DNA from 2 places in the Rhodococcus jostii RHA1 genome. Region 2 is predicted to be linked to the other one. Evidence: riboswitches for the same ligand, from Rfam matches in the RefSeq annotation. Region 2 holds a riboswitch; the other holds the start of a gene.
What was found. A riboswitch is a leader RNA that binds a small molecule or an ion and turns the genes downstream of it on or off. The one in region 2 is predicted to bind glycine.
Positions count from the first base shown of each region.

Region 1 (7,787 bases), 2.1 Mb from region 2:
CGTACGAACCCGATCTTCCGGCCGCGCTCGCCGGACGCGACCCGTCGACGTTCGTCGTGCTGCTCGCGCACGAACCGCGGCAGGCACTCGAAGCGTCCGACCTCGGTGTCGACCTGCAACTGTCGGGGCACACGCACGGTGGGCAGATGTGGCCGCTGCGTTATCTGGTGCCGCTGCAGCAGCCGTCGGTGACGGGACTGGACCGCATCGGGAACACCGTCCTCTACACGACCCGCGGTGTGGGCACGTGGGGTCCGCCCGTGCGGGTGGGCGCCCCACCGGAGATCACGATCCTGGAGCTGGTGCGCGAGGACTGAGCGAGCGATGCCCGCCCCGCGTGAGCGGGACGGGCATCTGTGTCAGGCGCCTTCGAATGCGGAGATCGGCGGGCAGGAGCACACGAGGTTGCGGTCGCCGTGTGCACCGTCGATGCGCCGCACCGCCGGCCACACCTTCGGCCGTGCCTTGCCCCGGGGGAACACCGCCGTCTCACGGGTGTAGGGGTGGTTCCACTCCGCGACGAGGCAACCGGACGTGTGCGGGGCACCGCGCAGCGGGTTGTCGTCCACCGGCCACTCCCCCGCGCCCACGCGGTCGATCTCGGCGCGGATCGCGATCATCGCCTCGCAGAAGGCGTCGATCTCTTCGAGGTTCTCGCTCTCGGTGGGCTCCACCATGAGGGTGCCCGCCACCGGGAAGCTCATCGTCGGTGCGTGGAATCCGTAGTCGGCGAGGCGCTTTGCGACGTCGTCGACGGTCACACCGGTGTCCTTGGTGATCGGCCGGAGGTCGAGGATGCACTCGTGGGCCACCATTCCGCCCTCGCCGGTGTAGAGGACGGGGAAGTACTCGTCCAGGCGGCGCGCGATGTAGTTGGCCGAGGCGATGGCGGTCAGGCTTGCGCGGCGCAGCCCGACGGCGCCCATCATCCGGATGTACGCCCACGTGATCGGGAGGATCGACGCACTGCCGTAGGGGGCCGCGGAGATCGGTCCGGCCGTGCCGAGTTCCGGTGCGAGCGGATGCCCGGGCAGGAACGGCGTGAGGTGGGACCGCACACCGATCGGACCGACGCCGGGGCCACCGCCACCGTGCGGGATGCAGAACGTCTTGTGCAGGTTGAGGTGGCTCACGTCGCCGCCGAACCGGCCGGGACGGGCCAGGCCGACAAGGGCGTTGAGGTTGGCGCCGTCGACGTACACCTGGCCGCCGGCGTCGTGGACGGCGGCGCAGATGTCGGCGATCTCGTGCTCGTACACACCGTGTGTGGACGGGTAGGTGATCATGATCGCCGCGAGGCGCTCGGCATGGTCGGCGATCTTCGCGCGCAGATCGTCCAGGTCCACGTCACCGTTGGGGCGGCACGCCACGACCTCGACGCGCATCCCGGCCATGACCGCGGATGCGGCGTTGGTGCCGTGGGCGCTCGACGGGATGAGGCAGGTGTCGCGGTGGTCGTCTCCGCGGCTGAGGTGGTAGTTGCGGATCGCGAGCAGCCCCGCGTACTCGCCCTGGCTACCGGCATTCGGCTGCAGGCTGACTGCGTCGTAGCCGGTGACGGCCACGAGCCAGTTCTCGAGGTCCTTGATGATGCGGAGAATTCCCGGTGTGTCCCCGGTCGGCGCGAACGGGTGCAGTCCGGCGAACGCGGGCCAGGTGATCGCTTCCATCTCGGCGGTGGCATTGAGCTTCATCGTGCAGGAACCGAGTGGGATCATGCTTCGGTCGAGTGCGATGTCCTTGTCGGACAACGCCCGCAGGTAGCGCAGCATCGCCGTCTCGGTGCGATACCGGGTGAAGGCCTCGTGCTGCAGGTAGTCGGATCCGCGGAGCTGCGCGTCGGGGACGGACGTGCCCACCTCCTCGGTCACGGCGCCTTCGCCGCCGAACGCCGCCAGAACCTGGGTGACGTCGTCGGCGGTGGTGGCCTCGTCGCACGCGATGGCGACGTGATCGGCGTCGACGAGCCGCAGGTTGATGCCGGCGTCCTTCGCCTTCGCCACCACGTCCGCGGCTCGGCCGTCCACTCGAACGAGGATCGTGTCGAAGTAGTGTTCGTGGACGACGACGGCCCCGGTCTTGCGGAGCGCGGCGGCCAGCGAGTGCGCCGTGTTCGCCACGCGCAGGGCGATCGCCTTCAAGCCCTCGGCGCCGTGGTAGCTGGCGTACATGGCCGCCAGAATCGCCAGCAACACCTGAGCGGTGCAGATGTTCGACGTCGCCTTCTCGCGGCGAATGTGCTGCTCGCGGGTCTGCAGCGCCAGCCGGTACGCCTTGTCGCCGTCGGCGTCGACGGAGACGCCCACCAGACGGCCGGGGAGTTGACGTGCGTGCTTGGTGTGCACGGCGAGGTAGCCGGCGTGCGGGCCACCGAAGCCCATGGGGACACCGAACCGCTGGGTGGTGCCGAAGCAGGCGTCGGCCCCGATCTCGCCGGGCGGGGTGAGGAGGGTGAGTGCCAGCAGATCCGCCCCGACCGCGACCAGTGCGCCGCGCTCGTGGGCGGCGGCGATCACGTCGGTGTAGTCGACGATACGGCCGGACCCGCCGGGCATCTGGGCGAGGACGCCGAAGAAGTCACCGTCCGGAAGGCCGACGGACAGGTCGGCCACGACGATCTCGATGCCGAGCGGCTCGGCCCGGGTCTCGACGACGGCCAGCGTCTGCGGGAACAGGTCGGCGTCGACGACGAACCGCGGGGACTTGCTCTTGCTCGCCCGGCGCAACAGCGTCATCGCCTCGGCGGCGGCGGTGGCCTCATCGAGCATCGACGAGTTGGCGACCTCCATGCCGGTCAGGTCGGCGACCATCGTCTGGAAGTTGAGGAGCGCTTCGAGCCGGCCCTGGCTGATCTCGGGCTGGTACGGCGTGTAGGCCGTGTACCAGGCCGGGTTCTCGATGATGTTCCGGATCAGGACCGGCGGGGTGAGGGTGTCGTAGTAGCCGAGACCGATCATGGACGTCGCCACGGTGTTCTGCGCGGCGAGTGTGGACAGTTCGGCGAGCGCTTCGTGCTCGGACACCGGCGCGGGCAGTGCGTCGAGGCCGTCGGCGATGCCGGCCGTGACCCCGTCCAGGATGACGGCGGGGACGGCCTTCGACGCGAGGTCGTCGAGCGAATCGGCTCCGACCAGTTCGAGAATGTGCGCGAGTTCCGCAGCGTTCGGGCCGACATGACGATCGGCGAATGTACGGCTTCCAGCGTCGATCACGACAACTCCCAAGCAGTTCGCAGGATCAGGACACGCCCCGCGTAGCGGAACGTCCCTCCCCCTCTGTCGCCTGCTCGAGTCGAGCGCCTGAGAGATTCGGTACCGTCGTTCGCGGTTGAAGACGGCCCTTTCCCCGTGGGCGGGTGGGTGCTCCCACCGCTTTCCAGAGACGTCGGAGCCCGCACGGTCCTGTCTGCCTGAGAGATTGACGGGGAGGTGTTGCTCCTTCGGCGCCCGAACTCCTGCACACACGATGTTTCTGTGCTTGCAGTGCCCGGAACTCTCCCGCACGGCGTCGACGCACCGCCAGTCTATGTCACGGCTACGGATGGCGGCGCAGGCAGCGCCGCGCTCCGATGGAGGCGGGCTAGCCCGTCTTGCGGCTCGCGCGGTTCTTGCGCCGCGACGCCAGTTCGTCCTCGGGGCTCTGCTCGCTCGCGCCGCCATCGGCGCGCTCGGCCGGGAAATCGGCGATGGTGCCGGTCAGTTCGCGCATCGCACCGCTCACCGCGATACCGAAGACGCCCTGCCCGCCCTGGAGCAGATCGACGACCTCTTCGGGGGACGTGCACTCGTAGACCGTGGTCCCGTCCGAGAATAGTGTGATCTTCGCCAAGTCCCGCACTCCGCGCTTACGGAGGTGGTCGACGGCCACGCGGATGTTCTGCAAGGATATTCCGGTGTCGAGCAGACGCTTGACGATCTTGAGGACGAGGATGTCTTTGAACGAGTACAGCCGTTGGCTGCCCGAACCTGCTGCGCCACGAATGGACGGCACGACGAGCGAAGTGCGAGCCCAGTAATCGAGCTGGCGGTAGGTGATTCCCGCGATCTGGCAGGCGATGGGGACGCGGTATCCGACGAGGTCGTCGGGCACGGAATCGTCCGGGAAGAGGCCCGGTTGGATCTCCTCGGAGCTGAATTCGGACTCGGCAACGTTGTCGCCGGGCGCAAGATTCAGCGCATTCTCCTGCGGCCGATCTCCCACTGACTACTCCCTCTCGCATGTTGCACTGAACCCGACGATCAGTGCGCCTGTGACGCGCGTCGCCAGTGCCCGCGGCACAGCCACAGCACATCGAGCGGCGCAAGCGCCACCAGTGACATCGAGCAAGCCCGTACCCTGAACCTACTCAGCGTACGCCCGATAGAATCTGCAGGGCAGAAAATCACTGCACTGAACGCTATGACTCCGAAGAGACGGGGTCAACGCAACGCGCCGGAGGAACCTCAACCGTTACTCCGCGCCCGAGGCTTTTCCGAGGGTGCAACCTAGCCGTCGGTGGCCTTGAAATCGTCCGGCGACACGGACTCGAGGAATTCCTTGAACTTCTCGACCTCGTCCTCGCGCTCGTCGGGCATGACCAGACCGGCCTCCGTGAGCACCGATTCCTCGGCGAAGATCGGCACCCCGATCCGCAGTGCGATGGCGATGGAGTCGGACGGGCGGGCCGAGACGCGGGTGTTCTGGTCGAACACGAGGTCGGCATAGAACGTGCCCTCGCGCAGGTCGACGATGCGAACTTCCTTCAAGGTGCGACCGAAGGCTTCGATCAGGTTCTTGATGAGATCGTGGGTCAGCGGACGCGCCGGCTCGACGCCCTGCTGTTCGAGTGCGATCGCGGTGGCCTCGGTCTGGCCGATCCAGATGGGCAGGTACCGCTCGCCGTCGGTTTCACGCAACAGCAGAACAGGTTGACTTTGGGGTTGCTCGACACGAACTCCGATCACGTGCATTTCGCTCATCGCGTCTGCCTCCACCCTGCAATGGTCCGTCCGCGGCACACAATGCCGTACCAGGATTCTATTCGATTCGTGTCTGCTCTTCGACCGTACAGCCGTTCGAGCGCAGCGTCGTTGGGAAGTGGGGACGGTCGGCGAGTTCACCTCACCGATCGAGCGCACCCCGGACTGCCGACTTCACCAGGCAGGTGTGCAACGTCAGAGACAAGGCGGCCAGTTCGCGCACCATCTCCTCGGCGCGATCACGTGCGCCGGCGTCGCGGCCCTTGGCGACGGGCCCGGCGATCTGCGCGACCAGCCCGGCCTCGCGGTCGGCCGCCAGCTTGAACGCCCTCAGGTGCCGCACTTCGAGTCCGAACTCGGACATCGCCCTCGCGGTGCGCGCCAGTGTCACCGCGTCTTCGTCGAAGAACCCTGCCGGCCCGGGAACGACCAGGCCTCCGCGGGTCAGTTCGCCGAGGAACTTGTCGTCGATCCCCGCCCGGGCGATCAGATCGTCGCGGCTGATCCGCACCTCGCGGTCGGTGAGGAACTCCTCCGGGGACACCTCGCCCGGGGCCACCGTGAGCGTGCGCGGCCGGCGCGGCGAAGAATCGCCTGCGCCGACCGTGGCCACACCTCTGTCGATGGCCTCGAGCTGCTCCTTGATGACCTTCAGCGGCAGATACTGATCCCGCTGCGCAGTGAGGACATAGCGCAGACGTTCACAGTCGGCGATCGAGAATCGCCGATACCCCGACGGAGTGCGCTGGGGGCTGATGAGACCCTCGGCTTCGAGGAATCGGATCTTCGAGATCGTCACATCAGGAAAATCGGGGCGGAGTCGATCCAGCACGGAGCCGATCGACATCCCCGATTGCGCCTGCTGCTGCCGCACCGCGGTCATTGGCTACCCGCACCAGCTGACGTCTCACCGATCTGCGAGCCACCGGCAGTGGTCCGGGGTCCGGTCAGAAAGACCAGTCGGAACTTGCCGATCTGGACCTCGTCACCGTTCGCCAGGACGGCCGAGTCGACCGGTTCCCGGTTGACGTAGGTGCCGTTGAGGCTGCCGACGTCGACCACCTGGAACTCGTCGTCCTCCTGACGGAACTCCGCATGACGACGGCTGACGGTCACGTCGTCGAGGAAGATGTCGCTGTCGGGATGCCGTCCCGCGGACGTCGTCGGCTGGTCGAGCAGGAAGCGCGACCCTGCGTTCGGTCCACGCTTGACGACGAGCAGAGCAGAGCCCGCGGGCAGTCCCTCCACACCCGACACCGGAGCTTCCGGAGCCTGGGTTGCCGAGGAGTTGTCGAGCTCATTGAGAAAGTCCGCGCGGAAGACCGACGTGGTTTCCGCCGGCGTCTCCCCATAGACCGCGTCGTTGCCGTTCTCGCTCACCGTTTCTCCTCCTAGTTCGATCATCCAGCAAGATTCGCTGGACTACGCAATGCCACTCGGTACTACATAATTCGGTTCCCGTGCACATTAACTTCTGTGCAAACTCCCACGATCACATTCAAACTACGGACCTGCGCCCCGACACGGCACATGCGTTCAACATCGACCGTACCCTGCGCACGCCGGTGCGTGTAGTGAGACAGGCCGCCAGCACATTACGAACCGGTATTCCGACAGCGGATTTTTCCGGCAACCCGGTTTTCCGGGCTGTCGGCACCTTCCGAACTTATCCGATTACCGCTTCGCGTGTTCTCGGGAAATTATCCTGCCGTGATGTCTGCATAGCCGGCGGCGTCCAGCATTTCGGCCAGTGCCGCGTCGAGGGTCGCCTCGTCGTCGACACCGAGGTCCACCAGCCACCCCTGCCCGTAGGGCGCGGAGTTCACAAGTTCCGGGTTGCCGTCCAGATCGGCATTGGCGGCAACGACTTTCGCCGTCAGCGGGGCGAAGATGTCGGAGACGCTCTTGGTGGATTCCACCTCGCCGAACGATTCGCCCGCCGTCACGGCCTCGTCGACCGCCGGAAGCTGGACGAACACGACGTCGCCGAGCTGGGACTGCGCGAAATCGGTGATGCCGACGCGTACCGTCGTGGGCCCCGTCCGCTCGACCCACTCGTGTTCGGCGGTGTACCGACGATCGGCGGGGATTTCGAGCTCACTCACAGTGGCTTCCTTTCGATGGCAATCCGCGGGCGGATGCGAAGATCAATTTCCGGGCTGAGCGTATTGGCGAGGTTTCGCCTCCCGCAAGGCGGAGATCGTGACCTGCTGCGATTGTTCGATCGTCAGCTGTCCGCCGCTGCGCGCGACCGTGTCGACCACCCCGCCGGGAATGTTCAGGGCCGCCGCCAGAGTCGGCGGATCACCGATGGCGACCACCCCGTAGGGGGCGTTCACCTTCCGGCCGTCCACCGACACGCCGCCGGCCGAACCGGACACCCAGGAGTCGACGCCGATCCGGATGGGCGGGCCGTCCGCACCCTGGATCTGGACGGCTTCGGCACCGGCGGCACGCAATTCCTGCACGAGGTCGAGCAGGACCTCGGAGCCGACTCCCTTGTTGGGGTCGGTGATGCGCATCGTCACCCCGGGGCCGGTGGCCGGTGCGCTGCCGACCTGGATCGACAGCGCCGTCAACCGGGCCTGCGCCTCGTCGAGTGCCGCCCCGGAACTGCCGCTCTGTTGCAACGTTGCCAAGGTCTGTTCCAGCGATGCGATCTCCTGCCGCAGGGCCGCCTCCCGCTGGTTCAGCGTGTCCAGGACGACCAGGAGATCGGCCGGGCTCGCCGAGTCGAGGGTGTCGCCGGACCCGGTGTTCTTCACCTGCGTGACGATCGCGATTCCCAGCCCACCGAGCAGGAGCGCGGCCAGCAGCGCGAAGACGACG
Region 1 covers NC_008268.1:960,131-967,917, forward strand. Annotated here, with positions in the region: gene RHA1_RS04310 (metallophosphoesterase) at 1-317, shown strand, start outside; gene gcvP (aminomethyl-transferring glycine dehydrogenase) at 360-3,212, opposite strand; glycine riboswitch at 3,387-3,510, opposite strand; gene RHA1_RS04320 (MerR family transcriptional regulator) at 3,580-4,200, opposite strand; gene RHA1_RS04325 (bifunctional nuclease family protein) at 4,485-4,958, opposite strand; gene ftsR (transcriptional regulator FtsR) at 5,101-5,841, opposite strand; gene garA (glycogen accumulation regulator GarA) at 5,838-6,338, opposite strand; gene gcvH (glycine cleavage system protein GcvH) at 6,659-7,063, opposite strand; gene RHA1_RS04345 (DUF881 domain-containing protein) at 7,106-7,787, opposite strand, start outside.
Region 1: another riboswitch for glycine. It lies ahead of gcvP (aminomethyl-transferring glycine dehydrogenase); the one in region 2 lies ahead of RHA1_RS14250 (DUF5058 family protein).

Region 2 (7,787 bases):
TGCCCGCAGCCCCAACGGTTGTCGATGTGTGCTCGCTCTCCCCGATCACCCTTCCCTGGTGCCGCGCTGTCCACCGCGCGGGCCCGACGCCGCATACCGACCGGTTTCGACCGGTCCTAGGAGTTCCCCACATGACTGCACAGCCTGACGGCCGCCGACTGCTCCGCCTCGAAGTCCGCAACGCCAAGACTCCGGTCGAACGCAAACCGTCGTGGATGAAGGTGCAGATGCGGACAGGCCCCGAATACCGGGACCTCGCCGCTCTCGTCGAACGCGAGAACCTGCACACCGTGTGCCAGGAAGCGGGATGTCCCAACATCTTCGAATGCTGGGAGGACCGTGAGGCGACGTTCCTCATCGGCGGAAGCCAGTGCACCCGGCGGTGCGACTTCTGCCAGATCGACACCGGCCGGCCCGCCGCACTCGACCGGGGAGAGCCCAGACGGGTCGCGGAGTCGGTGCAGACCATGGGCCTTCGGTACGCCACCGTCACCGGGGTTGCCCGCGACGATCTGCCGGACGGCGGCGCCTGGCTGTACGCGGAGACGGTGCGGCAGATTCACGAACTGTGCCCGGGCACCGGCGTCGAACTGCTGATCCCCGATTTCAACGCCGACGCCGCGCAACTACGCGAGGTGTTCGACACCCGTCCGGAAGTGCTTGCGCACAACGTGGAGACTGTTCCCCGGATATTCCGTCGTATCCGCCCTGCCTTCACGTACGAGCGTTCCCTCGAGGTGATCACCCGGGCCCGGGAGGACGGCCTGATCACCAAGTCGAACCTCATCCTCGGGATGGGGGAGACCGCGGACGAGGTGATTCAGGCCCTCCGGGATCTGCATACCGCCGGTTGCCAGTTGATCACGATCACCCAGTATCTGCGGCCGTCCGCCCGGCACCATCCGGTGGCGCGGTGGGCGAAACCGGACGAGTTCGTCATGCTCGACGGGATCGCCCGCGAGATCGGCTTCCTCGGCGTCCTGTCCGGTCCGCTCGTGCGCTCCTCCTATCGGGCCGGCCGCCTCCACGCGGAGGCCGTCGCCGCGACCGCAGTTCACTGAACCCCATCCTCTTCCGTTCCAGCAAGGAGTTCCCATGTCCCACCGATCAGCAGATGTCGTCATCCTCGGCGGCGGTTCCGGCGGCTACGCGGCCGCCATCCGCTCGGCCGAACTGGGCCGTTCGGTCATCCTCGTCGAGGAGAACGAACTCGGCGGCACGTGCCTGCATCAGGGATGCATTCCGACGAAGGCGCTGCTGCACTCCGCCGAGGTCGCCGACAGTGCCCGCACCGCCTCGCAGTTCGGTATCGACGTCACGTTCGACGGTGTCGACCTCGAGAAGGTCCTGAGCTACCAGAACACCATCGTCACCCGACTGCACAAAGGATTGCAGGGCCTCGTCGACTCGTACGGCATCACCGTCGTCAACGGCCGCGGACGGTTGGTCGGACCCAACGGAGTGGAGGTCGACGACGAGCTGATCACGGGCGCCGCCGTCGTCCTGGCGACGGGGTCGTCGCCGAAGACGCTGCCCGGCATCAGCATCGGCGGCCGGATCGTCACCAGCGAACAGGCGCTCGTGTTGCCGTCCGTCCCGAAGAAAGCGATCATCCTGGGCGGCGGCGTCATCGGCGTCGAATTCGCCAGTGTCTGGGCGTCGTTCGGTGCGTCGGTGACGATCGTCGAGGCGATGCCGCGGCTGGTGCCGAACGAGGACGAAACGACCTCCAAGTACCTCGAGCGGGCATTCCGTCGTCGCAAGATCGCCGCGAAGACAGGTGTGCGGGTGACGGAGGTGACGCAAGACGAGGATGCGGTGTCCGTCACCCTCGACTCCGGCGACGTGCTCGACGCCGACGTCGTGCTGGTCGCAGTGGGGCGCGGACCCAACACCGCGTCGATGGGGTACGAGGAGACCGGAGTGATGCTCGACAAGGGCTTCGTGGTGACCAGTGATCGACTGCGCACCACGGTCCCGAACGTCTTCGCGGTCGGCGACATCGTCCCCGGGCTCCAGCTGGCCCACCGCGGTTTCCAGCAGGGGATCTTCGTGGCGGAGGAGATCGCCGGGCTCCGTCCGGACGTCGTCGACGAGACCGGGATCCCGCGGGTCACCTACTCCCACCCCGAGGTCGCGTCGGTCGGGTTGACCGAGACCGCCGCCCGGGAGAAGTTCGGCGAGAACGTCGAGACCGTCACCTACGACCTCGCCGGCAACGGCAGGAGCCAGATCCTCAAGACGTCGGGAGCGGTCAAACTCGTGGTGGCGCCGACCGGGGTCGTCGTCGGCGTGCACATGGTCGGCGACCGCGTCGGGGAGCTGATCGGTGAGGCGCAGCTGCTCTACAACTTCGAGGTCGATGCCGCGCAGGCGGCGAAGTTCGTGCACGCCCACCCCACCCAGGGCGAGGCGCTCGGTGAGGCACTGATGGCAGTGGCCGGCAAGCCTCTCCACGTCCACGGCTGACCCCCATGTGAGTGGCAAAGGGTGCTGGCGCACGCTTTGCCACTCACATGGGGTGTTCGGCATGCGAACGCGCACTGGCGATTTCCGCCCAGGAGTGTGAGTTAACACGCCGGAACGGCGAAGTCATGCCTTCGTAATACGTCTGCGGAACAGTACGTCCCGAGTCAGTTCGATTCGGAACCATCACGGTGGTTTCTCCCTATGAACCTGGCTGGAGAGTTCCGGGACCGAGTCCCGGACGCCGAAGGAGCAAGTACCCACAAACTCTCAGGCACCAGGACAGTCAGGGTCGGGAACTCTGGAGAGCAGCGTGTCGGCTGTAACGGCACGTTCACCGACGGGGCACGATGACCACTCCCACGAGTGTGTCTCCAAACTCTCAGGTTACGGAACAGAGCGGGTGTCAGCCGAGGCGATCCACCGGATCACCCTCACATCGCTCGAGCGATCGGTTCGCCGGTTACTCACGCTCCCTGGGAGATCCATGAATGTGACTGCTAGTGGGACATCCACGGACATCATGGCTGTCGCCAACTCGCCTGTTCTCTGGGTGGCCGTTGCCGGCATCTTCGTCGTCATCGTCGTGCAGTCGGCGATCTACATGACCGCGGTCCGCAAGGTGGCACCCGTCGCGGACATGTCGCCGGAAGACATGAAAGTGTCGTTCCGCTCCGGCGCCGTCTCGGCGATCGGACCGTCCCTGGCGGTCTGCCTCGTGGCGATCGCCCTGCTCGCCCTCTTCGGGACGCCCGCCGTCCTGGCCCGCATCGGCCTGATCGGTTCCGCCGCGTACGACGTGTCCGCGGCCAGCATCGCCGCCGACTCCATGGGCGCGAAACTCGGTGCCGACACCTACACCCAGAATGTGTTCGTGGTCGCCTTCTTCGCGATGAGTATCGGCGGTGTGATGTGGATGCTGTCCGCGCTCGTCCTCACTCCGCTGCTCAAGCGGGGCGACGCGAAGATCCGCACCGTGAATCCGGCGTTGATGGCCGTCGTCCCGTCTGCCGCCCTGATCGGCGCGTTCGCGTCGCTGGGCTTCCAGGAACTGACGAAGTCCAGCTATCACATCGTCGCGTTCGCCGCCTCCGCGGTTGCGATGGGGATCTGCCTCTTCGTGGCCCGGACGTTCGGCAAGGGCTGGCTCCGTGAATGGGGGCTGGGCATTTCGATCCTCGCCGCCCTCACCGTTACCTACCTGGTCACTTCCTGATTCACGACTCGCACGGAAAGGACTTTTCGATGACTACCGACGAAGCCGTAACGGTGTCCACCGGTGCGCGTGCACTCGCCGAGTTCGACAAGACGACGTCCCGCTGGGGTCGGATCACGATGATCGTGGGGCTGCTTCTGTCGATCGGTGCGCCCCTGTACCTGGTGTTCTCGGGTGAGGTGGACGTCACCGGAGGCCAGTTGTGGACCGCGTTCGCCGCGGTGGCCGGGACATTCTTCATCATCTGGCTGGTCGAACCGCTGACCTATTTCCCCATCCTCGGTCCGGCCGCGATGTACCAGGCGTTCATGATCGGCAACATCGCGAACAAGCTGTTGCCTGCCGCGCTCATCGCGCAGACGAACATCGGAGCCAAACCGGGAACCAAGCGGGCCGAACTGGCTGCGGTCCTGGCGATCTGCGGCGCCGCGATGGTGCACCTCGTGTCCCTGGCCGTGTTCGTGGGGCTGCTCGGCACCTGGCTGATCAGCGTGATTCCCACCGACATCGTGACCGTCACCCGTTCCTACATCCTTCCCTCGGTCCTGGGGGCGGTCCTCGTCCAGGCGATCGTGTCGATGAAGCAGCCCCGGGCCACGGTGGTCGCGCTGCTGGTGGCCGCGGTCATCACGTTCGTGGTGGTTCCGGCGATGCCGAGCCTCGCGCTGTCGTCCACCGCCATCCGGTGATCGTGACGGCGGTCCTCGCCTGGTTCCTGCGGAACAAGAACGACCAGAGCCCGGCCGAGCTCGCGACCATCGAGTAAGAATCGATGCGCGGAGACATCTCACCTTCACATGATTCGAAAGAAGACTCCATGACCGACCTCCCGATCGCGCTCACCGACGAGCTGCGGGCGAAGATGCACGACCTCTACTACCACCTGCATGCGAACCCGGAACTGTCCATGCAGGAACACAAGACCGCGGAGTTGATCCAGAGTTCCCTCGTCGCCCTCGGGATCGACACGTTCGTCTGCGGCGGCACCGGAGTGGTCGGTGTCCTGACCAACGGCGAGGGCCCCACGGTGGCCTTCCGCGCCGATTCCGATGGGCTGCCGATCGCGGAAGACACCGGCGTCGACTACGCCAGCGCCGCCACCGGACACCTCGACGACGGCACCGAGGTGCCCGTGATGCACGGCTGCGGCCACGACACACACGTCGCCACCCTGCTCACCGTCGCCGAACTGCTCGCAGGCGCGCGCGAGGCGTGGGCCGGAACGATCGTGTTCCTCTTCCAACCGGGCGAGGAAACGGCCGCCGGAGCGAAGGCCATGGTCGAGGATGGCCTGTGGGACCGGGCACCCAAGCCGGAGATCGTCTTCGGGCAGCACGTCGGGCCGATGCTGGCCGGCACCGTGCACGTCACGAGTGGCGACGCGATGGCCATGGCCGATTCACTGAAGGTCACCGTCTACGGCCAGGGCTCACACGGCTCCCAGCCCCAGGATTCGATCGACCCGATCATCCAGGGCGTCAACATGATCAACCGCATCCAGACCATCGTGTCCCGCGAAGTTCACCCCATGAAGCCGGCGGTCGTCACGGTCGCCACGTTCCATGCGGGGCTGAAGGAGAACATCATCGCGGACCGGGCCGAGTTCACGATCAACGTGCGCACCCTCGACCCCGAGGTGCGTGAGCAAGTCAATGCCGCGCTGCGCCGCATCATCTACGCCGAGGCCGACGCGTCCGGGGCGCCGAAGCCGCTGATCGAGGAGCTGTACACGTTCCCGCGCAACTACAACGATCCCGACGCCACCGCCGAACTCGTCGCCGAGCTGCAGAAGGTGCTGGGCGAGAACAACGTCAGGCCGTCGACTCCGATGATGGGCTCGGAGGACTTCGGCCTGCTCGCCGAGGTGATCGGCGTTCCGTCGGTGTTCTGGATGTTCGGTGGCCACACCGCGGAAACCCTCGAGAGTGGAAAGCCTGTGCCGGTGAACCACTCACCGTTCTTCGCCCCCGTCGCGGAGCCCACCCTGTCCACCGGCGTCCAGGCGGCGATGACGGCGATCCTGTCGAAGGTCGGGATCTAGGCCTTCCGGGCCCGTGAGTGGTTAACGAGTCTCTACACTCGTCAACCACGCACGGGTGGCGGAGCCGCCTCAGTGAGTGGTCAGCGGCGCGTCCGCGGTGGCGTCCCCGGCGTCCACGCCGGTCTTCTCGAACCGCAGTCGCGACACGGCGAGTCCGGCGAGCACGAAGGACGCGGCCACGAGGATGTACAGCTGGGTGGGCGACCAGTCGCGGTCGAGGAGGGCGCCCGCGACGATCGGGGACGCGATGGCGCCGACGCGGCCGATGCCGATGCCCCAGCCGACGCCGGTGGCCCGGACGGCGGGCGAGTAGACCGACGGCGTGATTGCGTACAGCCCGGCGATGCAGCCGTTGGCGAAGACGCCGATCAGGGCGCCGAGCCCGAACGCGATGACGATGGACGCGGTGGCGGGGACGAAGACGACGAGCAGCACGCCCGCGATCGCCATGTAGGCGATGAGCACGCGCTTGAGGGCGAAGCGTGCGGACAGCGCCCCGAGCAGGGTGGCGCCGAAGATGCCGCCGAGGTTGAGGAGCACTCCGCCGGTGACGCCCTGGTTCGCGGACATGCCCGCCTCGACCAGCAGTTTCGGGGTCCAGCTGGTGACGAAGTAGAAGCCGAACATCGCCATGAAGAACGCGAACCACACCAGGAGTGTGCTGCGGCGGCGCTGCGGAGACAGCAGGACGCGCATCGCGAATCCGGCGTCGGCCGTGGCGGCGGCGCGCGGTGCGGGCAGTCCGTCGAGTCGCGGCTGGCCGACCCGCTGGGCGAAGGCATTGATCCGGTCGAGGGCGTTGGCCGGTCGCCGGACGAGCAGGAAGTCGATGGATTCGGGGAGCCGGGCGTAGACGACGGGGATGATGGCCGCCGTGCACAGCCCGCCGAACAGGAACACCGAGCGCCAGCCGAGCGAGTTCTGCAGCACGACGGCGATGATTCCGCCGAGGGTGGCGCCGACGGCGTAACCGGTGGAGTTGAGACTCACCGCGAGCCCGCGCCAGCGGTTCGACGCGTACTCACTGGCGATGACGTTGCTGCTGGCGAGGATTCCGCCGATGCCGACGCCGGTGAGGGCGCGGAGCAGGCCGAGTTGCAACGCGCTCTGGCTGACCGCCGACAGCAGCATGCCCGTCGACGCGAGTGCCAGGCACAGCAGGATCATGGCGCGGCGGCCGATGGTGTCGGCCCACGGCGCCAGGAACAGCGAACCCGCGGCCATCCCGAACAGTCCGGCGCTGAGCAGGAGGCCGACGACCGAGCCGGACAGATCCCACTCCTGCGACACCGACTGGGCGGTGAACGCCATGACGAGGACGTCGAAGCCGTCGAGCACGTTGAGTAGACCGCAGATGGCGATGGCGCCCCATTGGTAGCGCGTCATCGGACTGCTGTCGATGCGTTCGCGTAGGTCGAATTGCATGCGCGGGACCTGCTCTTCCTCGGAGGTGGGCTGTGATGTGGCTCACGACTCACCTACCGTGGCGGACGGGTCACTCGAATCCAACTTCGCTTCCGAATGTCGGAAGACGAGAAGTGGCGGTTGCACGCGGTACTGGGCCATGATTTCCCTGTTGACAACGGACATGTCCGGGCGACCGGCAGTGGGCGGAAGGGTCCATGGATGTGACTGGCTCGGGTTTCGGTAATTCCTGGTCGGCGGATCGGTTGTTCGCCGGGCCGGGCGAGACACGGGAGCGGCTACGCCGCATCGATTGGGCGGCCACACCGCTGGGGCCGGTCGAGACCTGGTCTGTCGAGTTGCGGGCGGCAATACGCACCGTGCTGCCCTCCGAGGTCCCGATGTTGCTCTGGTGGGGTCCTGAGCTCGTGCAGATCTTCAACGACGCGTACACCCGGGTCCTCGGCGCCAAGTACCCCGCCGCGATCGGCGAACCCGGGGCCCAGTGTTGGGCGGAGATCTGGGACGAGGTGGGACCGCTCGCCGAGCAGGTGATGTCGGGCGGCGCGGCGACCTACACGGAGAATCAGCCGCTGTACCTGCTGCGGCACGGGTACCTCGAGGAGACGTACTGGACGTTCTCCTACAGTCCGGTACAGG
Region 2 covers NC_008268.1:3,086,379-3,094,165, reverse strand. Annotated here, with positions in the region: gene lipA (lipoyl synthase) at 132-1,061, shown strand; gene lpdA (dihydrolipoyl dehydrogenase) at 1,096-2,469, shown strand; glycine riboswitch at 2,671-2,762, shown strand; glycine riboswitch at 2,766-2,866, shown strand; gene RHA1_RS14250 (DUF5058 family protein) at 2,990-3,682, shown strand; gene RHA1_RS14245 (hypothetical protein) at 3,712-4,371, shown strand; gene RHA1_RS14240 (amidohydrolase) at 4,500-5,723, shown strand; gene RHA1_RS14235 (MFS transporter) at 5,793-7,148, opposite strand; gene RHA1_RS14230 (ATP-binding protein) at 7,346-7,787, shown strand, end outside.